4 regions of the Streptomyces sp. NBC_00872 genome follow, and region 1 is predicted to be linked to each of the others. Evidence: riboswitches for the same ligand, from Rfam matches in the RefSeq annotation. Region 1 holds a riboswitch; each other region holds the start of a gene.
What was found. Region 1 has a riboswitch for cobalamin ahead of cobN (cobaltochelatase subunit CobN). Riboswitches for the same ligand answer to the same signal wherever they lie in the genome.
Positions count from the first base shown of each region.

Region 2: linked by a shared signal. The riboswitch ahead of OG214_RS29775 (cobalamin biosynthesis protein) and the one ahead of cobN (cobaltochelatase subunit CobN) in region 1 are both predicted to bind cobalamin.
Region 3: linked by a shared signal. The riboswitch ahead of metE (5-methyltetrahydropteroyltriglutamate--homocysteine S-methyltransferase) and the one ahead of cobN (cobaltochelatase subunit CobN) in region 1 are both predicted to bind cobalamin.
Region 4: linked by a shared signal. The riboswitch ahead of OG214_RS25160 (ABC transporter substrate-binding protein) and the one ahead of cobN (cobaltochelatase subunit CobN) in region 1 are both predicted to bind cobalamin.

Region 1 is NZ_CP108806.1:3,879,030-3,884,570, reverse strand. Features, by position in the region: gene OG214_RS16575 (precorrin-2 C(20)-methyltransferase) at 1-349, opposite strand, end outside; gene OG214_RS16570 (precorrin-8X methylmutase) at 508-1,134, opposite strand; gene OG214_RS16565 (cobalamin biosynthesis protein CobG) at 1,164-2,870, opposite strand; cobalamin riboswitch at 2,946-3,094, shown strand; gene cobN (cobaltochelatase subunit CobN) at 3,467-5,541, shown strand, end outside.
Region 2 is NZ_CP108806.1:6,968,902-6,974,442, forward strand. Features, by position in the region: gene OG214_RS29770 (cobyric acid synthase) at 1-884, opposite strand, end outside; gene OG214_RS29775 (cobalamin biosynthesis protein) at 881-1,948, opposite strand; cobalamin riboswitch at 1,984-2,115, opposite strand; gene OG214_RS29780 (hypothetical protein) at 2,191-2,397, opposite strand; gene OG214_RS29785 (inorganic phosphate transporter) at 2,428-3,687, opposite strand; gene OG214_RS29790 (class II aldolase/adducin family protein) at 3,861-4,523, shown strand; gene OG214_RS29795 (alpha/beta hydrolase family protein) at 4,625-5,541, shown strand, end outside.
Region 3 is NZ_CP108806.1:7,748,194-7,753,734, reverse strand. Features, by position in the region: gene OG214_RS33215 (pyridoxal phosphate-dependent aminotransferase) at 1-94, opposite strand, end outside; gene OG214_RS33210 (winged helix DNA-binding domain-containing protein) at 224-1,357, opposite strand; gene OG214_RS33205 (aminoglycoside phosphotransferase family protein) at 1,578-2,621, opposite strand; gene OG214_RS33200 (hypothetical protein) at 2,791-3,216, shown strand; cobalamin riboswitch at 3,429-3,646, shown strand; gene metE (5-methyltetrahydropteroyltriglutamate--homocysteine S-methyltransferase) at 3,809-5,541, shown strand, end outside.
Region 4 is NZ_CP108806.1:5,854,497-5,860,037, reverse strand. Features, by position in the region: gene OG214_RS25185 (cysteine synthase) at 1-426, opposite strand, end outside; gene OG214_RS25180 (MoaD/ThiS family protein) at 426-728, opposite strand; gene OG214_RS25175 (putative leader peptide) at 831-947, opposite strand; gene OG214_RS25170 (ABC transporter ATP-binding protein) at 1,017-1,853, opposite strand; gene OG214_RS25165 (iron ABC transporter permease) at 1,850-2,896, opposite strand; gene OG214_RS25160 (ABC transporter substrate-binding protein) at 2,903-3,940, opposite strand; cobalamin riboswitch at 3,989-4,109, opposite strand; gene OG214_RS25155 (M67 family metallopeptidase) at 4,111-4,524, opposite strand; gene OG214_RS25150 (amino acid permease) at 4,709-5,541, opposite strand, start outside.

The sequences.
Region 1 (5,541 bases):
GCTTGTGCATATGCATGTACGAGCCGTAGAAGAGCGGGTCGCCCTCGGCGATGACGGCGACGGTGCGTCCGGCGTCGAGATGTACGGCGAGACGCGCGGCCGACTCGGTGTAGAAGTCCTCCATCGCGCCCCGGTAGCCGCCGGGGTGGTCGGTGGTGCCGGTGGTGACCGGGTAGACGAGCGGTTCTTCCAGATGGTCCGGACGCAGATGTTCCGCGGCGATGGAACGGGCTATGGAGCGGCCGTGGCGTGCGCTGTGGTACGCGATCACATCCGCCTCGGCGATGACCTGGACGGCGCGTACGGTCATGAGGGACGGATCGCCGGGGCCCAGGCCGACGCCGTACAACCGGCCGGTGCCGGTGCCGGTGCCGGTGGCCGTGTCCGTGCCGGTGTCCGTGCTGGTGGTACGGGCGGTGGCGGTGCCGGTCCCAGTGCCGGCGGTACGGGCGGTGCCGGTGCCGGTGCCGCTGGCGACCGTACCGGACGACGCCGTGCTGTTCGCGTTCACTCTTCCTCGCTCGCGATCGCGTTGATGGCCGCCGCCGCGAGGGCGCTGCCGCCGCGCCGTCCGCGTACGACCAGGTGTTCAAGTCCGGCGGAATGCCCGGCGAGCGCGTCCTTGGATTCGGCCGCGCCGATGAAACCGACCGGTACGCCGATGACCGCCGCCGGGCGGGGGGCGCCCGCCTCGATCATCTCCAGCAAGCGGAAGAGGGCGGTCGGAGCGTTCCCGACGGCCACCACCGCGCCCTCCATCCGGTCGCGCCACAGCTCCAGGGCGGCGGCGCTGCGCGTGGTCCCCAGCTCGGCGGCGAGCGCGGGGACGGACGGGTCGGACAAGGTGCAGATCACCTCATTGGCCGCGGGCAGCCGTTTACGGGTGACGCCGCTGGCGACCATCGCCACATCGCACAGGACCGGCGCGCCCGCGCGGAGGGCCTCACGGGCGCGGGCCACGACGCCGGGGGTGAAGGCCAGATCGCGCACCAGGTCGACCATGCCGCAGGCGTGGATCATCCGGACCGCGACCTGGGAGACATCGGCGGGCAGCCCGGCGAGGTCCGCCTCGGCGCGGATCGTGGCGAAGGACTGGCGGTAGATCGCCGCGCCGTCCTTCTCGTAGTCGAACACCGTGGGCTCGTTGGGCACTGTGGTCTCGCTCATCTCGTCACTGTGGTTATGCGTGCCGTCGCCACCGCGTCGGCGAGTTCCGGTCCTGGCGCGGTCACCGTCACCGTGGCCGTGGCCGTGGCTGTCCCGGTCACTGTGGCTGCTTCGGTCGCTGTCGCGTTCGTTGCTCCCGCGTCCGTCTCTGTCGCTGTCACCGCCGCTGTCGGGGATGCCCCGCGTACGGAGACGCGGTAGCCGCCCCCGGTTGTCGCGACCACATCCACCCGGGCTCCTTGGGGATGGCCGCAGCGGCGGTCACAGCCCGACCAGTAGACCGGCAGCGCGTCGTGGCCGGCCGCCGGGCGCCGCAGCGCTTCGGTCGCGTCCGCGCGTACGTCCGCGAGCGCCTTCGCGCAGCCGGGCCGGCCGGTGCAGGCGCCGACGCCGTACCAGGGGGAGTCGCGGTCGGTGATCAGTCCGGCGATGCGGAGACGTTTCAGCAGGTCGTCGGCGGCGGCGGGCTCCAGCCCCGGCACGATGACGCCACGCCAGGGCGTGACGCGCAGCGCGGTGGCCGGATCGGCGCCGCGTCGCCCGCTGCCCCGCGCACCGCCTTGCCCGCTGCCCCGCGCACCGCCTTGCCCACCGGCTCGTGTACCGCGTTGCGTACCGCCCTGGGCGACGACTCGCGCCGATGTCAGCAGCCGCCACTGGGCCGCGCTCAGCCGTCCCAGCGGCGCGTGGACGGACAGGGCCACGGTGCCGTCAGGGGAGTGGATCGCACCCGGAAGCGGAGGCTCCCCGTCCCCCGGGTGGGTTTCCGCTGCGCGAGCCGCTGCGCGGTCCGTTGTCGAGGCTGCCGCGCGATCCGCTACGTACTCCGCGGCGATGCCCGCCTCCGTCAGCCGCGACGCGACCGCCACGTCCAACCCGTGGCCGGACGGCAATTCCCGTACCCGCCAGGCGCCGGAGCCGCCCGCCTCCGCCACCGTGAGAAACGTCTCCGCGGCCAGCAGGGCGGCCCTCGGGGCGTCGGCGGCGTCCACACGGAGACCCGACCGGTTCGCCCCGGTATATACGACCGCCGTGCCGTCGCGCCGTGCGAGCAACGTCACATCCGCGCCGAGGGCAGCCACATCCCCGCGGCCGTCGTCCAGTGCGAACAGGAAGCGGCCGGAGAGAGCCGTCGCCGCTTCGCTCGCGCACAGGAGATCGTCCAGTTCCCGAGCCCACAACTGCGGTCGCCCGACACGGGATCGACCGTCGAGTCCGCCCCCGAGTCCGTTCGCGAGTGCGCCGCCTTCCCGGACCTCGCCCCCGAATCCGTCGAGACCGGCCAGCGGTGAGGCGACGATGTTCCGGACCCGCTCATGCCGTTCGGAGGGCAGCAGCCCGGCCTCGTACAGCAGGTCCGCCAGTTCGGCGCCGCAGTTCGCGTCCGCACCCAGCCCCCGGAGCTGCACATTGCCCCGGGACGTGATGTCGACATGTCCGTCGCCCAGGCGCTCGGCCGCGCTCGCCAGCACCTCCACCTGACGGTATGTCAGCAGCCCTCCGGGAAGGCGAAGTCGGGCCAGCCGTCCGTCGTCCGCCGCGTGCAGCCTCAGCGCTCCGGGACAGGCGTCACCGGCCTCCCGTACGGGGCCCCGCACAGGATCCGGAACGGAAGCCCGCGAGGGTTTCCGCGGGACAGCCCCCAGGGGAGCCCGCGAGGGAGCTTCGTCCCGGTTGGCGGGCGTTGGCGAGGTGGGCGGCATGGCGGCGAGCATACCCACGTACCTCCGCGTCCCATCCTGGCCGCCCAGGCGCCCTCCCCGCCCGTGACCTGCTGCACCTACTATGCAGACGACGGGTCCGGTGCCCGTCAACGCCAACGACGGCGTCAGGGGAGGAAGCCCGGTGAGAATCCGGCGCGGTCCCGCCACTGTGAGCCCGGCAGCAGCCGGGTGAGCCAGGAACTCCCGCCGTCCTCCCTACCGCCCGGGGCGCGGACCCCGAGGAAGGCAGACGCCGCATGATCCTGCTCCTGTCGACGTCCGACACCGATCTGCTCAGCGCCCGTGCGGCGGGCGGTCCGGTCCCGTACCGGTACGCCAACCCGGCCCGGCTCGCGCTCGACGAACTGCCCGCGCTGCTGGAGGGTGTCGGCCTTGTCGTCGTACGGCTCCTCGGCGGACTGCGCGCCTGGCAGGACGGGATCGATCTCCTCCTCGGCGACGGCGCGGCCGACCGAAGCGCCGACGCGGACGGGGACGGGGACGGGGACGCGGACGGGCCGGCGCCCCGCACGCCCTTCGCCGGCCGTCCGCCCGTCGTGGTCCTGACCGGCGAACAGGCCCCGGACGCCCAGTTGATGGAGGCCTCCACCGTCCCCATCGGAATCGCCGCCGAGGCGCACGCGTATCTCGCCCACGGCGGTCCGGCCAACCTGGAGCAGCTCGCCCGCTTCCTCTCCGACACCGTCCTGCTGACCGGCCACGGCTTCGAGCCGCCGGCCGCGGCGCCCACCTGGGGCCGGGCCGAGCACCGGGGAGAGCACCGAGCCGAGCGTCACGCCACTGCGGCCAGTCACTCCACCGCGGGCAGCCAGGCCGCAGGCAGTGACGCCACCGCGGGCAGCCCGGACGCGGTCCGCCCGCTCGTCGCGGTGCTCTACTACCGCGCGCACCATCTGAGCGGCAACACCGCCTTCGTCGACACCCTGTGCGACGCCATCGAAGAGGCCGACGGCCGCGCCGTCCCCATCTACGTGTCCTCGCTGCGCGCGCCCGAGCCCGCACTGCTGGAGGCGCTGAGCGGCGTCGACGTCATCATCACCACCGTGCTCGCCGCCGGCGGCACCCGGCCCGCCGAGGCCTCGGCGGGCGGTGACGACGAGGCATGGGACGCGGGCGCCCTGGCCGCGCTCGACGTACCGATCCTCCAAGCCCTGTGCCTCACCACCAGCCGCGCCACCTGGGAGTCCAGCGACGAGGGGCTGTCCCCGCTGGACGCCGCGTCGCAGGTCGCGGTGCCGGAGTTCGACGGCCGGCTCATCACCGTCCCGTTCTCCTTCAAGGAGATCGACGAGGACGGCCTTCCCGCCTACGTCGCCGACCCCGAGCGCTCCGCCCGTGTCGCCGGAATCGCCGTACGCCACGGCCGACTGCGCCACCGTCCGAACGCGGACAAGCGCCTCGCGCTGGTGCTCTCCGCGTACCCGACCAAGCACTCCCGTATCGGCAACGCCGTCGGCCTGGACACCCCCGCCAGCGCCGTGGCCCTGCTGCGCGAACTGCGCGCCGAGGGCTACGACTTCGGTGACGAGGAAGTCCCCGGTCTGGAGTCGGGCGACGGCGACGAGCTGATCTACGCGCTCATCGAGGCCGGCGGCCATGACCAGGAGTGGCTCACCGAGGAGCAGCTCGCCCGTAACCCGGTCCGTATCCCGGCCGCCGACTACCGGCGGTGGTACGGGAAACTCCCCGCCGCGCTGCGGGAGTCCGTCGAGGAGCACTGGGGACCGCCGCCCGGCGAGATGTTCGTGGACCGCAGCCGGGCCGCCTCGGGCGGGGACCCGGACGGTGACATCGTGCTCGCCGCCCTCCGGCGCGGCAATCTGCTGATCCTCATCCAGCCGCCGCGCGGCTTCGGCGAGAACCCCATCGCGATCTACCACGACCCCGATCTGCCGCCGTCGCACCACTATCTGGCCGCGTACCGCTGGATCCAGGCCGACCGCGAGGACGGCGGCTTCGGCGCCGACGCCATGATCCACCTCGGCAAGCACGGCAATCTGGAGTGGCTGCCCGGCAAGAACGCCGGGCTCTCGGCCGCCTGTGCCCCCGATGCCGCGCTGGGTGATCTGCCGCTGATCTATCCGTTCCTGGTCAACGACCCGGGCGAGGGTACGCAGGCCAAGCGGCGCGTACACGCCACGCTTGTGGACCATCTCGTACCGCCCATGGCGCGCGCCGAGTCGTACGGCGACATCGCGCGCCTGGAGCAGCTGCTCGACGAGCACGCGGCGATCTCCGCCATGGACCCGGCGAAGCTGCCCGCGATCCGCGCGCAGATCTGGACGCTGATCCAGGCCGCGAAGCTCGATCACGACCTCGGCCTCGAAGACCGGCCGGACGACGACGGGTTCGACGACTTCCTGCTCCATGTCGACGGCTGGCTGTGCGAGGTCAAGGACGCGCAGATCCGCGACGGACTGCATGTCCTGGGCGGCGCGCCGACCGGCGACGCGCGGGTCAATCTGGTCCTCGCCATCCTGCGCGCCCGCCAGATCTGGGGCGGTACGACATCCCTCCCCGGGCTGCGCGAGGCGCTGGGCCTGGACGAGTCGGCCGCGACCCGTACCGACGCCGACGAGACGGAGCGACGGGCCCGCGCGCTCGTCCAGGCGATGGAGGACGCGGGGTGGGACCCGGCGGCGGTGCCGCG
Region 2 (5,541 bases), 3.1 Mb from region 1:
CCGTACGGGGGAGCCACCAGGGACTCGCGCACGGCGCCGCGCAGCGAGATACGCAGTCCGTCCTCCTCGTCGATGCCCAGACCGTGCCGCCAGGGCAGCACCCCGAGCGTCGCCCGGCCGGTCAGCCCGCGCAGCATTTCAAGACCGGGCTCCAGCAGGGACACATCGCCCCGGAACTTGTTGACGAGATACCCCGCGACCAGTTCCTGGTCCTCCGGGCCCAGCAGCGCGGTCGTACCGAAGAACGAGGCGAAGACCCCGCCCCGGTCGATGTCCCCGACCACCACCACCGGCAGCCGCGCGGCCCGCGCGATCCCCATGTTCACGATGTCGGTACGGCGCAGATTGATCTCGGCCGGACTGCCCGCGCCCTCGCAGATCACGGCGTCATAGGTGGAGCGCAGCTCCTCCAGGCACTCCAGGACGGGCCCGAGCAGCGCCTCGCGCCGTCCACCGCGCAGCGCCTGCCCCGAAGTCGCCCCGCCCGCGGACGAGTTCCCGGCAAGGGCGTTCCCCGTGGCGGAGTTCTCCGGCGCGGTCCCCTCGGCGCTGCCGAAGAACCCCCTGGCACTCAGCTCACCCACCGGCCGTCCCATCAGCACCACTTGGCTGCTGCGGTCACCGCCGGGCTTCAGCAGGACGGGATTCATCAGCGCGGTCGGCTCCACCCGGGCCGCCTGGGCCTGCATCGCCTGCGCCCGTCCGATCTCCGCGCCCTCGCGCGTCACGAACGAATTCAGCGACATGTTCTGCCCCTTGAAGGGCGCGACCTTCACCCCACGGCGCACCAGCCACCGGCAGATCCCCGCCGTGACGACGCTCTTGCCCGCGTCCGAGGTGGTCCCGGCCACCAGAAGGCCCCCGCCGCGCCCGCCCCGGCTCATCCACGTCCCTTTCCCGTGGCCGCCGTACGGCGGCGCGTGTCCGTGGTACGGCGGCGTATCGCGCCGTACGCGAACCGGCCTGCGACACAGACCGCGAGGGCGTATCCGCTCACCCGGCGCGACAGGCGCACGGCCCGCTCGATGTCGGCCGTATCCACGGGCCGCCCCTCGCCGTTCAGTACGGGCCGGTGCTCCACCCGTCCGCCGTACGCGAGCGTCCCGCCGAGCCGTACGCCCAGCGCGCCCGCGAACGACGCCTCCACCGGGCCCGCGTTGGGGCTCGGATGCTTCCGCGCGTCCTGCCGTACCGCCCGCAGGGCCGCGCGCGGATCGCCGCCCGCCGCGGCGGCCAGCGCGGCGGTCAGCCGGGCCCCCGGCCAGCCGGCCAGGTCGTCGAGCCGGGCCGACGCCCAGCCGAACCGGCGGTACCGGGGGGACCTGTGGCCCACCATCGCGTCCAGCGTGTTCACGGCCCGGAATCCCACCAGCCCCGGCACCCCCGCGATCGCCCCCCACACCAGCGCGCCCACGACGGCGTCGGAGGTGTTCTCGGCGACGGACTCCACGACGGCGCGGGCGAGTTGCTGTCCGTCCAGTGCCTGCGGATCGCGCCCGCACAGCCGCGGCAGCCGCTCCCTGGCCAGCTCGATGTCCCCGGCGGTGAGCGCCGCGCCGATGGCGCGTGCCTCCCGGCCGAGCGAGGTGCCGCCGACGACGGACCAGGTGGCCAGGGCGGTCAGCGCGACGGAGGCGGCAAGGCTGCTCCGTACGGCCCGCGTGGCCCGTGTTGCCCGTACGGTCTCCGTACCCCGCGCGGCGACGATCGCGAGCCCTGCGGCGCCTCCGGCGCACACCAGGGTGTGCAGCGTGCCCCAGCCGCGGTGGTCGTGCCAGAGCATCCGCTCGACGGCCCCCGCCGCCCGGCCGAACGCGGCCACCGGATGGCCCCGGCGCGGATCGGCGAACACCTGGTCGCCCAGCAGCCCCAGGGCCGCGCCGTAGGCGAAGACCCGCTCGGCGGCCGAACCGCCGCCGCGCACGACGGCAGAACCGCAGCCAGGCATGGCGAAATGTCCTCACTCAGGGTCCGCGCCCCGGCTCGACGTGGTGCGGCGGCGAGAGTTCCTGGCTCCCGGGAGAAGACTCCCGGTGACAGTGGCGGGACCGCGCCGGATTCGCACCGGCTTCCTCTTCTGCCGCCGTAAATGGCCCCGGCAGTCCACCACGCCCCGCGAACAGCCGTCAACTCATCGCTGACCTGCGACGGGACAGTGTGCGAAGCCCCACATCGGCGGGTGGACCCGGGTCAGGCGACGATCAGCCAGATCCCGTACGCCACGGCCCCGGCGCACAGGGCGAAGCAGGCGTACGCGCCCGTGCGCGCCAGAGCCAGGGAGCCCGGCTCCCGCTTGGCGAGACCCACGACGCCCAGGGTGAACAGACCCACGAGGGCGACGGTCGCCACGAGACTGACCCCGAAGACCGCGCCGAGCGCTGCCCAGTCGATTTTCATACGTTCGCTCTTCCTTGGACCGTGGGGGGTTCAGACCGTGGCGGTGCGGGCGGGCTCACCGGAGCCGCCCGGAGGGGACGGAATGGTGGTCGACAGATCGTGCCCGGCACCGGCACCGGCACCGGCCGCTGTCGTGGTCGACGTGGTGACGGCCGTGATGCCGTCGGCCAGGATCCCGGCCTCGTCCTCGTCGACGTCGGTGACATTGGTGTGGTCGACCGGGCGGCGGCGCGAGGCGAGCCAGATGGCGCCGGAGAAGGCGAGGAGCAGTGCGGCGACCACCGAGACGCCCCAACTTCCCTGACCGGTCAGGAACTCCGCGCAGGCCGCGACCAGACCCGCGGCGGGCAGGGTCAGTCCCCAGGCGACGAACATCCGGGTGGCGGTGGACCAGCGGACCACACCCCCCTTGCGGCCGAGGCCCGCGCCCATCACGGCGCCGGAGCAGGACTGGGTGGTGGAGAGCGAGAAGCCGAGGTGCGAGGAGGCGAGGATGACGGTCGCGGCGCTGGTCTGGGCCGCGAAGCCCTGCTGCGGCCCGAGATCGGTGAGACCGGTGCCCATGGTGCGGATGATGCGCCAGCCGCCGAGGTACGTACCGAGCGCGATCGCCGTGCCCGCGGAGACGATGACCCACAGCGGGGGGTTGGAGCCGGGGGAGAGGACACCGCCGGTGACGAGCGCGAGCGTGATGACGCCCATGGTCTTCTGCGCGTCGTTGGTGCCGTGCGCCAGGGAGACCAGACCGGCGGAGGCGATCTGGCCCGCGCGGTAGCCCTTGGCGGTGGCCTTGTCGTCCGTGCGGCGGCCGATACGGTACGTCAGTCTGGTGGCGAGCAGCGCCGCGAGACCGGCGACGACCGGCGCGGCGAGCGCGGGGATCAGCACCTTGGTGATGACCACACCGCCGTTGACCCCGGAGGTGCCGACGGACATCAGGGTGGCGCCGATCAGTCCGCCGAAGAGGGCGTGGGAGGAGCTCGACGGGAGACCGACGAGCCAGGTGAGCAGATTCCAGAGGATGGCGCCGACGAGCGCCGCGAAGATCACTTCTGTCCGGATGCCGTTCTCGTTGATGAGCCCGCCGGAGATCGTTCTGGCGACCTCCACGGAGAGGAACGCGCCGACCAGATTCAGCACGGCGGACATGGCCACCGCGGTCTTGGGCTTCAGGGCGCCGGTCGAGATGGTCGTCGCCATCGCGTTGGCGGTGTCATGGAAACCGTTCGTGAAATCGAACACGAGCGCCGTCACGATCACGATCGCGAGCAGCAGTGTGATGTGTTCCATTTACCCAGGCAATCGTTCGACGTAGGGGGCCTCGGTGAACGTAGGGAGTCATGGTGAACGGAAGATGAACTGCGCAGGTCTTCGTGGTGTCTCAGGCTGACGTCGCATGGTTCTGTTCGGATGATCGGGAGAACGGTGCACGGTCCGCCGGGCACTCCTGGCAGGATCGCGGTATGACCGATCAGGAGAAACAGGACGCCATAGTCCGGGCCTGGCAGGACCTGGTGGACACCGCCCGCAGAACGGCTTCCGAGGGGCTCGTCGTCGGCACCTCGGGCAATGTCTCGGTGCGGGTCGGTGGAATCATCCTGGTGACGCCGAGCGGAATTCCCTATGAACAGCTCGGTCCTGAGGACGCCGTCGGGGTCGATCCGGACGGCCGGCAGGTCCTCGGCGCGTTCACCCCCACGAGTGAGCTGCCGCTCCATCTCTCGGTTTACCGGCACACCTCGGCGGCGGCCGTCGTCCACACCCACGCGGTGCACGCCACCGCCGTCTCCACGCTCGTGCCGGAACTGCCCGTGATCCACTACATGTCGGCGGCGTTCGGCGGCCCCGTCCGGGTCGCCCCGTACGCGCTGTACGGGACGGACGAACTGGCCGCGGGCATGCTCGCCGCCCTTCGCGACCGCACGGGCTGTCTGCTCCAGAACCATGGCACGGTGACCTACGGCGCCACCCTCGCGCAGGCCTACGACCGCACGGCCCAGTTGGAGTGGATGTCCCGGCTCTGGCTCACCGCCAGCGCGGTGCCGGGCCTTTCGCCCTCGCTGCTCTCCGAGGCCCAGCTCCAGGAGGCCGGGGAGAAGCTGAAGGGCTACGGCCAGGGGCGCTGACCATCGGCCGGGGCCGCCGGCCGTGACCGGTGACGGTCCGGCCCGACCCCGACGGACCGCGCCCGGTGGCCGGGGCGGGCGCGGGTGACGACACTGGGACCGTGCGCCCCGCAACAGCGACGGCAGCGGCCGTCTCCACCGTGATCGGCGTCGGCGCGGCCGCGGTCGCGGCCGGCCGGCTCGCCGGTGACGCCGCTCTGAAGGCGTCGCCGGGGCGGCCCCTGCCCGGCGACCCCCGGCTCACCGTGCACGCCACGGCCGCGGGGCAGATCGCCCTGACCCGCTGTCTCGCCTCCCTGCGCCCCGGTGTGTACGGGATCGGGAACCGGGACCTCCACGCGGTCGTCGGGCCCGTCCTGGAGGGCGTGCGGCACCCCGCCGACACCGTCGTACGGAGACTGGAGCGGGTCGACCACGGCACCCTCGTCCCGGGTATGCGGGTACGCCTCACCCCGCAGGTCCACACCGGCGACCCCACCACCGCGCTCGGCATCGACCACCGGGAGGAGCGGATCCCGGGCGAACTCGGCTTCCTGCCCGCCTGGTTCGTGCCGGGAGCGCGGGACACCTGGGTGATCACCGTGCACGGTCTGGGCACCACCCGTGAGCACCCCCTGAACGTCATGGAACTGCTGGCGGGACTCCAGGTCGCCGTGCTCGATCTCGCCTACCGGGGCGACCCCGGCGCCCCCAGCTCCCCGGACGGCCTCGGTCATCTCGGCGACTCCGAGTGGCGCGACCTCGACGCGGCGATCCGCTACGCCGTCCGCTACGGCGCGGAGCGGGTCATCCTGTACGGCTGGTCCACCGGCGCCACGATGGCCCTGCACGCCGCCGCGAACTCCGCGCACAGCGAGCGGATCTCCGGGCTGGTGCTCGACTCGCCCGTACTGGACTGGGAGGCCACCCTGAAGGCCCTCGCCACCGCCCGGCGCACCCCCACCGCGCTGCTGCCGCTCGCCGTCCGGGCGGCCCAGGGCAGGACCGGACTCCACGGCGGCCGGCTGCTCCAGGCCGC
Region 3 (5,541 bases), 3.9 Mb from region 1:
CGACGCGGGCGACCGCCGCCGGAGAGGGTCCGGTGGCGCACTCGTTCCAGTCGAGGCGCAGGCCGGAGGTCCCCCCGTGAACAGTGCTCTGCATATTCGTTCCGTTCCATGGGGTGTTTCCGCGGCCACCGGAGAGTTTCTGCTCAAGGTGAACTCCCCCATGGAGAAGGGTGAATTGCCGACCACGGGGCGAAGATCATTTCCGCGCCCGACCTGGCGGTTCTCAGCTGTCGGCGGCCGTGATGTGCACGTGATCGATGTCTTCGTCCAGGAAGGTGGCCAGGGCTTGGCCTTCGGTGTGGACGGCTTCCTGTTCCGCGGTGGAGAGGGAACGAAGTGGGGTGATGGCGAGTCGGCTGTCGCGCACGGTCCAGGTGGCGGAGACGCGTCCGTCGACGAGAACGGCGCGCAGACCGGCGACGGACAGACCGAGGTGGGCGTCGTCGATGATGCGACCGCGGTCGTGGTAGCCGAGGATCACATTGTCGAAGGCCGGGAGGAAGCGGACGGGTGCGGGGGTGTCGGGGTGCGGGCGCGGCGCATCGGGCAGGTCGAGGAGTTCGCGGCCGCGTTCGTCGCGGAAGGTGACGAGTTCCTCGCGGACGGCCCTGACGGCGGCGGGGAGTCCGGCGAGGCCGCACCAGGCGCGGATGTCCGCTGTGGCGGCGGGCCCGTGGACGGCGAGATAGCGCCGTACGAGCTGTTGCCCGGCCGGGTCGGTCGCGTCTGCCGGGTCGGCCGGGTCGGTCCCGTCGGTCGCGTCGGGGGAAAGCGGATCGATGTCGCGTCCGAGCCAGGTGGCCAGGGGCAGGTTACGCACGCCTGACCTGCTGTGCCACAGCCCGCGGGGCGGGAGCTGGACCATCGGAATCAGGGCGGCGACGAGCAGTTCGCCCAGGGCGCGGCGTGGTGGCGTGGGCCAGCGGTCCTGGAGCGCCTGCACGAGTTCGGCCATGGTGCGGGGCCGGTGGTCGGCCATGACCGCCCTGCCCGCCGCGGCGACCTCGTCGAGGTCGATGCCGGCGAGTTCGCGTCGATAGGTCGCCAGCACCCGCCGGCGCAGCATGGAGTCATGGCGGGCGCGCCAGGCCAGCGCGTCGTCGGCGGTGACGAGATGGACGGTACGGCGCATCAGATGTGTGCGCACGACCTCCCGCCCTGTCAGCAGATCGTCCAGCGCGTTCGGCTCGAAGCCGCGGAGCCGGGACCACAGACCGATGAACGGCTCCTGCGGTTGTTGTGCCTGCATCCCGCACAGATGGGCCACGGCGTCGCGGACCGGTGTGTCGGCACGGTCGAGCAGATACTGACGGGCGAGGGTCGCGCGGTTGAGGGCGCGGCTGTCAAGGATGGTCATGTCTCCCTCGGACAGCGCCCCGCGCGCCAACGGGACGCCGGCGCGGAGCGGTTCGGGCGTTGGAGGGGTCGGCGCATGGACCACGATCACAGGGATAGCGGACAGACCGTGTCCTATACAGAAGACAGAACGGCGGACGGCGGAAACGTCCGTGGGGTTCGCGGCGCGTCGTACTGGTGGTGCTCGGTACCGCCGGTGAGGCGCTCAGTCGGGCGGCCGGTCAGGCCCGGCTCCCGTGCTCGTGCTCGTGCTCGTGGAGGATGGCTTCGACGATCCGGCGCGACTGTGCCACCCGCGCGGGGTCGGAGCCGGCGAACTCGACCCAGGTGATCAGGGCTTTCCACAGTGCCCAGCCACGGCCACGGACCCAGGTGCCGTGGTCGGCCCGCAGCGCGGTCCGGAACGCCTTGCGGCTCGTCCCCGACAGCAGCGTCCAGGCGATCACCACATCGCAGGCCGGATCACCGACACCGAAGCAGCCGAAGTCGATGACGGCGGCGAGCCGGCCATCCCTGACCAGCAGGTTCCCCGCCGCGACATCTCCGTGGAACCAGACCGGCGCCTCCTCCCGGACCGCCGCGAGAGCCGCCTCCCACACCGCCGTGGCCGCCGCCCCGTCGATCAGATCCCCCAGCGTGCCGATCGCCCGCCGGGTTTCCTCGTCGTAGACCGAGGGCGGAGCACCGCGGAAGCCGGAGTGCGACGCGGGCGGCGGTCCGCCGGACGCGTCGATCCGCGCCAGCGCGTTCAGGAACCCGGCCAGCGTGACGGCGAACCCGGTCAGGTCGTCGATACGACCGGCATCGGCGCTCTCCCCCTCCAGCCAGGGGTAGACGGACCAGTGCAGCGGATAGCCCTCGCCGGGCGCGCCCTTCGCCAGCGGAACGGGCACGGGGAGCGGGAGGCGCGGTGCGAGGAACGGCATCCACCGCTGTTCCTGGCCGACCTGCCCCGCGTACCCGGGACCGCTGGGAAGCCGAACGGTCATGGTGTCACCGAGGTGAAAGGTCCGGTTGTCGTTCCCGCCGACCGCGACAGGCCTCACGGGGAGCCCGGACCACCGGGGAAACTGCGTGCCGACCAGCCGCCGTACCAGCGCCGTGTCGATCGGCGGCACAAGGAGTCCCGTCGCCCCGTCCCCCGACCCGTCCCCCGGTCCTGCGCCCCGACTGTCCCCCGGCCCGTGCCCCGGTCCGTGCCCCTGCCCGTCCTCCGGCCCGTCCTCCGGTCCTTCGCCCGCTCCGGGCTGTCCGTTGTCGCTCATACGCCCCAGAGTGGTCAGCCTGCCCGCCGGCTGACAACCGAATTCCGCAGGTGCCGAGTCGTCAAAAGCCGGTCCTGGTCTTCTCGTCGTAAGGGACGCGAGGGATACGGATGTCCGCGACGTCGTCCGTGCGTGCTCCCGAGCCACGGCTCCCGCATAGGCTGGGACAGTGCCGAGCCTGCCAGTGCGAGATTACGGTCGAGTCGTAACTGTTGGGGCGTGGGCGGTCATCGCGACGATCTTTCTCGGATGGGCGAGCTTTCTGGTCGCCTTCGGCGTCTTCGAGCTCGGCCGGACGGGCGAGACGGAGCGCGTCAAGATCTCGTCGTGCCACTCGGAAGGGGGCGGGCGAGGGCCGAGCTACGTCGTGTGTGTCGGACGCGCTGTGGATGGCGGGACACAGGACGAGGTATCGGTGCGTTACGACGGCAGGCCGGGCGAGACAGTGGTGGTGGAGGAGACGCTGTTGGGCCCCAGCCCGGTTGTCGAGAAGGGCTTCGTCGAGTGGGCGGTGATCCTGGTCTTCCCGCTGCTCCCGCTGGGGATCGGCGTCCTGTGTGTGGCTCTCGCCGTGCTTGCTGCCCGGAGGCCGTGACTCCGTTCAGGCGTGCGCCGTCTCCCGCGAGCGCGTGAGCCGGACCGGGGCACTCCGACCGGGGCACCGGTCACGTACGGCCGCCCGCCCGGGACCGCTCCGCACCCGGTCACGCCCCGCACCCGGTCACGCACAGTTATCCGGATCGACCGCGTGTCTCATGTCACATTCCGGAATGTGAACAGAGGTGACCAGGAGGTTGCCCGCGCTCTAGCCTGGCTGGTGCAGCTGGTTCGCCCTGCCCGCCAGGCAGACGCGTCGTAAGAGGGAACCCGGTGGGAATCCGGGACTGCCCCGCAGCGGTAAGTGGGAACGACCGCCGTCATACGCACTGGATCCGGGCCGGATCTGGGAAGCGACGGCCAGTAGGAATCTGTCTCGGCAGATGTGCCCACGAGTCCGAAGACCTGCCCGTTGCCCGTACGCGAACGATCGCGTGCGGCCATCCCGGTGACCTCGTGGGCGGGTCGGCGTACATACCAGACGGACAGGCGCGCGCGACGGCGCGGAACTGTGCCGCTCGGTTCGTCACCCCTTCGCGCTCGCGTCCCGTCTCCGGGATCCAAGGAGACATCTCGCGAAGGAGATTTCCGTGACAGCGAAGTCCGCGGCCGCGGCAGCACGGGCCACCGTGTACGGCTACCCCCGCCAGGGCCCGAACCGGGAACTGAAGAAGGCCGTCGAGGGGTACTGGAAGGGCCGCGTCACCGCCGACGCCCTCCGGGAGACGGCGGCCGGCCTGCGCCGGGCCAACTGGCGGCAGCTGGCGGACGCCGGCGTCCACGAGGTGCCGACCGGCGACTTCTCGTACTACGACCATGTCCTGGACACCAGCGTCATGGTCGGTGCCGTACCGGCGCGGCACCGTGACGCCGTCTCGGCCGACGCGCTCGACGGCTACTTCGCGATGGCCCGCGGCACCCAGGACGTGGCGCCGCTGGAGATGACCAAGTGGTTCGACACGAATTACCACTACCTCGTCCCCGAACTCGGCCCCGACACGGTCTTCACCGCCGACTCCGCCAAGCAGGTCGCCGAGCTCAAGGAAGCCCTCGCGCTCGGTCTCACCGCCCGCCCGGTGCTCGTCGGCCCCGTCACCTATCTCCTGCTCGCCAAGCCCGCCCCCGGGGTGGCCGCCGACTTCGAACCGCTCACCCTGCTGGACCGGCTGCTGCCGGTCTACGCCGAGGTGCTCGCGGACCTGCGCGCCGCCGGCGCGGAGTGGGTCCAGCTCGACGAGCCCGCCCTCGTCCAGGACCGCACCCCGGCCGAGCTGAACGCCGCCGCACGCGCCTACCGTGATCTCGGCGGCCTCACCGACCGCCCGAAGCTGCTCGCCGCTTCCTACTTCGACCGGCTCGGTGACGCCCTGCCCATCCTCGCGAAGGCCCCGATCGAGGGCCTGGCGCTCGATTTCACCGACGCCGCGGCGGCCAACCTCGACGCCCTGGCCTCGGTGGGCGGACTGCCCGGCAAGCGGCTCGTCGCCGGTGTGGTCAACGGCCGCAACATCTGGATCAACGACTACGAGAAGTCCCTGTCCATCCTCGGCACCCTCCTCGGGCTCGCCGACCGGGTCGATGTGGCCGCCTCCTGCTCCCTCCTGCACGTACCTCTCGACACGGCCGCCGAACGGGACATCGACCCGCAGATCCTTCGCTGGCTCGCCTTCGCCGTGCAGAAGACCACCGAGATCGTCACCCTGGCCAGGGGACTGGCCCGGGGAACCGGCACCATCGCCGCCGAGATCGCGGCCAACCGCGCCGACCTCGCCTCCCGGACGAACTCCCCGATCACCCGCGACCCGGCCGTACGGGCCAGGACCGCCGCCGTCACCGACGCCGACGGCCGCCGCTCCCAGCCCTACACGGAGCGTGCGATCGCCCAGCGCGCCCATCTCAAGCTGCCGCTGCTGCCGACGACCACCATCGGCTCGTTCCCGCAGACCGATGACCTGCGCACGGCCCGCGCCGCGCTGCGCACGGGACGTATCGACACCGCCGGATACGAGGAGCGCATCAAGGCCGAGATCAACGAGGTCATCGCCTTCCAGGAGAAGACGGGCATCGACGTCCTGGTGCACGGCGAGCCCGAACGCAACGACATGGTCCAGTACTTCGCCGAACAGCTCACCGGCTACCTGGCCACCCAGCACGGCTGGGTCCAGTCCTACGGCACCCGCTACGTCCGCCCGCCGGTCCTCGCCGGCGACATCTCCCGTCCCGAGCCGATGACGGTGCGCTGGACCTCCTACGCCCAGTCGCTCACCGGGCGCCCCGTCAAGGGCATGCTCACCGGACCCGTCACCATGCTGGCATGGTCGTT
Region 4 (5,541 bases), 2.0 Mb from region 1:
GTAGAGCATCACCCACGAGGGGTTCTCGGCCGCCAGCTCCTTGGCGACCCGTACCGCCGTGTTGGAGCCGCCCGCCGCCGGGGACGAGATGATTTCGGCGCCCCACATCGCCAGCAGGTCGCGGCGCTCCCGGGAGGTGTTCTCCGGCATGACGCAGACGATGCGGTAGCCCTTGAGCCTGGCCGCCATGGCGAGTGAGATACCGGTGTTGCCGCTGGTGGGCTCCAGGATGGTGCAGCCCGGGGTGAGCCGTCCGTCCTTCTCGGCCTGCTCGACCATATGGAGGGCGGGCCGGTCCTTGACGGAGCCGGTCGGGTTGCGGTCCTCCAGCTTGGCCCAGATCCGCACGTCGTCCGAGGGCGACAGCCTCGGGAGCCGTACCAGAGGGGTGTTGCCGACCGCCGCCAGCGGGGAGTCGTAGCGCATCAGGCCGGGATCGCTTCGAGCGCGCCGCCGGCCACCGCGGGCAGGATCGTCACGCTGTCGCCGTCGGCGAGCTCGGTGGAGACGCCGTCGAGGAAGCGGACGTCCTCGTCGTTGAGGTAGACGTTCACGAACCGGCGGAGCTGGTTGTTCGCGGCCGGGTCGATGAGCCGCTCCCGGATACCGGCGTGCCGGGTCTCGAGGTCGGCGAACAACTCGGAGAGCGTGTCGCCGGTGCCCTCGACGGCCTTCGCGCCGTCGGTGTAGGTACGGAGGATGGTCGGGATGCGGACCTCGATGGCCATGACATGGGCTCCTGTCGGGAGACGGCGTGACGGGCGCGCGGCTCGGGCCCCCGCGCGAGGGGGTGGTGCGAGTACGGCGGGGCAGCGCTCGGGGGCTGTCGCTCAGCCGGCGGCGCTGTCGGGACAGATGGCGCTGGCGAGGCGGCACAGGTCGACGTGCAGCCGCGCCACGAGCAGCGGGGTGCTCGGCGTCTTGTCGCTCACGTCGGTGAAAACCATGGGTTCATCGTATCGATTCCCGCCCGGCGTCCCGGTACGCGTTCTCGTACGGTGGACGAATGGTGTTCGTCAGGCGGACGGCGGGAGATAGACGACCGTGGGGGCGCCGGTGACGGGATGGGTGGTGACCTCGGCCGTCACCCCGTAGACCGTCGCGAGCAACTCGGGGGTCAGTACGGAGCGCGGCGTTCCGGAGGCGACGATCCGGCCGCCCTGGAGCACATGGATACGGTCGCAGTAGTACGCGGCGAGGTTGAGATCGTGCAGGGCGAGCAGATTGGTCGTGCCCGATCCTCTGATCAGCGTGAGGACATCGAGCTGGTGCCGGATGTCGAGATGGTTGGTCGGTTCGTCGAGTACGAGCAGGGCCGGGCGCTGGACCAGGGCGCGTGCGATGAGCGCGCGCTGCCGTTCGCCGCCGGACAGCGAGGGGAAGTCCCGGTCCGCGAGGGCGGCGATCCCGGCCCGTTCGAGGGCGGCGTCGGTGAGGGCCGTGTCGGCGGCCGTGTCGGCCTCCCAGAAGCGTTTGTGCGGCGAGCGGCCCATGGCGACGACCTCACGGACGGTCAGCTCGAAGTCGAGCCGGCTGTCCTGGGGCACGGTGGCGACCCGGCGTGCCCGTGCCTTGGCGGTCATGGTGTGCAGATCGCCGCCGTCGAGGAGGGCGTGTCCGGCCGTGGGGCGGAGCGTGCCGTACACACAGCGGAGCAGGGTGGTCTTGCCGCTGCCGTTGGGGCCGACGAGTCCGATGGTCTCGCCGGGGGCGGCGGTCAGCTCGGCGCGGTCGACGAGCAGCCGGCCGCCGGTCTCGTACGACAGTCCTTCGACGCGCAGCTCGGCGGCGGGTACGGCGGGCGGCGCCGCCGGTCCTGACGGCGGCCGCGAGGCGCTCGTGGCGGCGCTCATACGGGTGCTCCTTCCGGGCGGCGGCGCATCAGCCACAGGAAGAGCGGCCCGCCGGTGAGCGCGGTGAGCACCCCGACGGGGATGTCCTGGGGCGCGGCGACCGTACGGGCCGCGAGATCGGCGACGACGAGGACGAACGCCCCGCCCAGCGCCGCGACGGGCAGCAGCGCGCGGTGACCGGCGCCGACGGCCATCCGGGCGGCGTGCGGTGCCAGCAGCCCGATGAAGCCGACCGCCCCGCTCGCGGCCACCATCACCGCGGTGACCAGGGAGGCGAGGACGAAGACCGCGGCGCGGAAGCGTGAGGTGTCGAGACCGAGCACGGTCGCGCCCTCCTCCCCCGCCAGCAGCAGATCGAGCGGTCTGGCCAGCGCGATGAGCAGTGCGGTCCCGGCGGTGAGCGCGATGGCGGGCGGTACGAGCGTGGCCCAGCGGGCGCTGCCGAGGCCGCCCAGCGACCAGTACAGCGCCTCCTGGAAGTGCTCGGGCCTGGCGGAGACGACCAGGATGAGCGTGGTGAGCGCGGAGAGGATGTACGAGACGGCGACGCCCGCGAGCACGAGCCCGCCGCCGGTCATCGTGGAGCCGCGCCGGGCCAGGCCGTACACCAGCGCCAGCGCGAGGAGCGCCCCGGCGAAGGCGGCGGCCGGCATCGCGACGGTGGTGGTCACCCCGCCGCCGATGCCGAGGACGAGGACCAGCACGGCGCCGGTGGAGGCGCCGGAGGAGATGCCGAGCAGAAAGGGGTCGGCGAGCCGGTTGCGTACGAGCGCCTGGAGGACGGCGCCGACGACGGCGAGCCCGGCGCCGACGATCACACCGAGCAGCACCCTCGGCAGCCGTACGTCGAGCACGATGGTGCGGAAGGGGCCCGGCTCCGCGCGGCCGGTCAGGATCGTGATCACCTGACCGGGCGGGATCCGTACGGAGCCGAGGGCGAGGCCCGCGACGACGGCGACGGCGAGGGCGGCGGCGAGAGCGCCGAGCACCAGGGTGTGGCGGAGCCGCCCGTGGGCGCGGGCGGGCGCGGTGGCGCGGGTCACGGCGGCTTACTTCACGGACTCGGGGTGGAGCTGGGCGGCGAGCCGTCCGACGGCGGCGGGGGCCCGTACGCCGAGGACCACGTCCGAGAGGGGCATGACCGCGAAGCGCTGGTTCCTGACGGCCGGTACGTCCTTGAGCACCGGGTCTTCCAGCAGTCGCTTCTTCTTCCGCGCGACGGTGGTGGAGCCGTAGTCGTAGATCACGATGACATCGGGCTCGCGCGCGACGACCTCTTCCCAGGTGGCGTCGCCGAAGGGCTTGTCGAGGTCGGCGAAGACATTGCGCCCGCCGGCCAGCTCGATCAGCTCGTTGCCGATGCCCCTGCCGCCCGCGGTGAACGCGGTCTTGTCGCCGCTGTCGTAGACGAAGACGGAGAGCGGTTCGACGCCCTTCAGCCCGTCGGCGGTGGACGCGACGGTGGTGCGGGCGTCCGCGATCCACTTCTCGGCGCGGTCCTGGACGCCGAAGGTGCGGCCGGTCTCCTCGATCTCCCGGTAGACCTCGTCCATGGACGTGGAGGCGGACGGGGACGCGGACCTGCCGCCGTCGGCGCAGCTCTCCAGATTGAGCCGGGTCCCGATACCGGAGGCCTTGAGGTCGTCGCGGCTCCGGCCGTCCTTGGCGTCGAAGGCACTGGCGTATCCGCCGTAGACGAAGTCGGGGTTGGCCGCGAGCAGCTTCTCCTTGGAGGGGTACTCCGCGGAGAGGACGGGGACGCTCTTGTACGCCTTCTCGTAGGCGGGGAGGATCCGGTCGTCCAGGTAGGCGGTGCCGACGAGGGAGTTCTCCAGGCCGAGCGCGAGCATGATCTCGGTGACGTGCTGGTTCATGGTGACCACACGCTTCGGCGGCGCCTGGTAGGTGGTCGTCACACCGCAGTTGGTGACGGTGTACGGGAAGCCGGGCGCGGCCTTCGCGGCGGGCTTGCCGTCCGCCGGGTCCGTGGTCTCCGCGGTGGTGCCGCAGGCGGTGAGCGGGAGCAGTACGGCGGTCACGGCGGATATGAGGGCGGGTGTTGTGAGCGCACGGCGGCGCCGGGACAGGGCAGACACGACTGGGCCTCCTCCGGGGGATTTCCGCGTCCCCTGGCTGGTGGGAGAAGGGCGGCAGGTCAGTTCCTGGCTGCCAAGCGGAGCTTGGTCACAGTGGCGGGACCGCGCCGGTTTCGCACCGGCTTCCTGGGTCCTGCCGCCCTGGTTCAGCCGTGAGTCTCTCAGACGATCTCGACGGGCTCCTCGGTGACCTCGCCGTCGACGATCCGGTACGAGCGGAACTGGAACGGTCCGGCGTCATCCGTGTCCGCGGTGGAGACCAGCACATAGTGGGCGCCGGGCTCATTGGCGTAGGTGATGTCCGTACGGGACGGATAGGCCTCGGTCGCGGTGTGCGAGTGGTAGATGATCACCGGTTCCTCGTCGCGGTCGTCCATCTCCCGGTAGAGCTTGAGCAGATCGGCCGAGTCGAACTCGTAGAAGGTGGGCGAGCGCGCGGCGTTGAGCATGGGGATGAACCGCTCGGCCCGTCCGCTGCCCTCGGGGCCAGCGACCACACCGCAGGCCTCGTCGGGGTGGTCGGCTCGCGCGTGCGCGACGATCTGGTCGTGCAGGGCCTGGGTGATGGTGAGCATGGGGAGAATATAAACGGACGGCGCCGGACCGGGGGCGGGCCGGTGCTCCCCGGACGTGAAGACGGTCGTGAAGGCACCCGGATCAGGGATCCGGGCGCCTTCATGACGGGACGGGGCGGTACGGGGCGAGGCGGTGCGGGGCGGGATGTGACGGGGGGGCAGGGGTGGGACGGGGCGGTGGCGGTCAGTCCGCCGCGGGGGCGTACTCCCGCTCGGCGCGCTCCGTGATCGCGGGGTCGCGGCGCTTGAGGAACTGCCAGCCGCCCGCCAGGCCCACCGCCCAGACCGCCGCCACATAGAGACAGACCCGCGCGTCCTCGTCGTACGCGATCAGACAGGTGACCAGCGCCAGGAAGGCCACCGCGACCCAGCTGAAGAGCGCGCCGCCGGGGGCTGGGAAGGACGAGGCCGGCAGCCGGCCCGCCTCCACCCCGCGGCGGTAGCGGATATGGCTGGCCAGAATCATCATCCAGGTCCAGATGCCGGCCGCGGTGGCCACGGAGGTCACATAGCCGAAGGCCTTCTCCGGGACGACGTAGTTGAGGACCACGCCGATACCCATCAGAACGGCGGAGACGGTGATGCCGAGGGCCGGGGTCCTGCGGGAGTTGAGCCTGCCGAAGACCGTGGGCGCCTCGCTGTTGGCGGCGAGGTCGCGCAGCATCCGGCCGGTGGAGTACATCCCGGAGTTGCAGGAGGAGAGCGCGGCGGTCAGTACGACGAAGTTGACGATGCCGGCCGCGAGCGGGATGCCCATCTTCTCGAAGGCGTGCACGAAGGGGCTGTTGCCCGCGGAGAACTCGGTCCACTTGACGACGGCGAGGATGACGGAGAGCGCGCCGACGTAGAAGACGATGATGCGCCAGGGCAGCGTGTTGATGGCCTTGGGCAGGGTCTTCTCGGGGTTCTCGGACTCGCCCGCGGTCACCCCGACCAGCTCGACGGCGAGATAGGCGAACATCACCCCCTGAAGGGTCATCAGGCTGGAGCCGATGCCGTTCGGGAAGATCCCGTCGT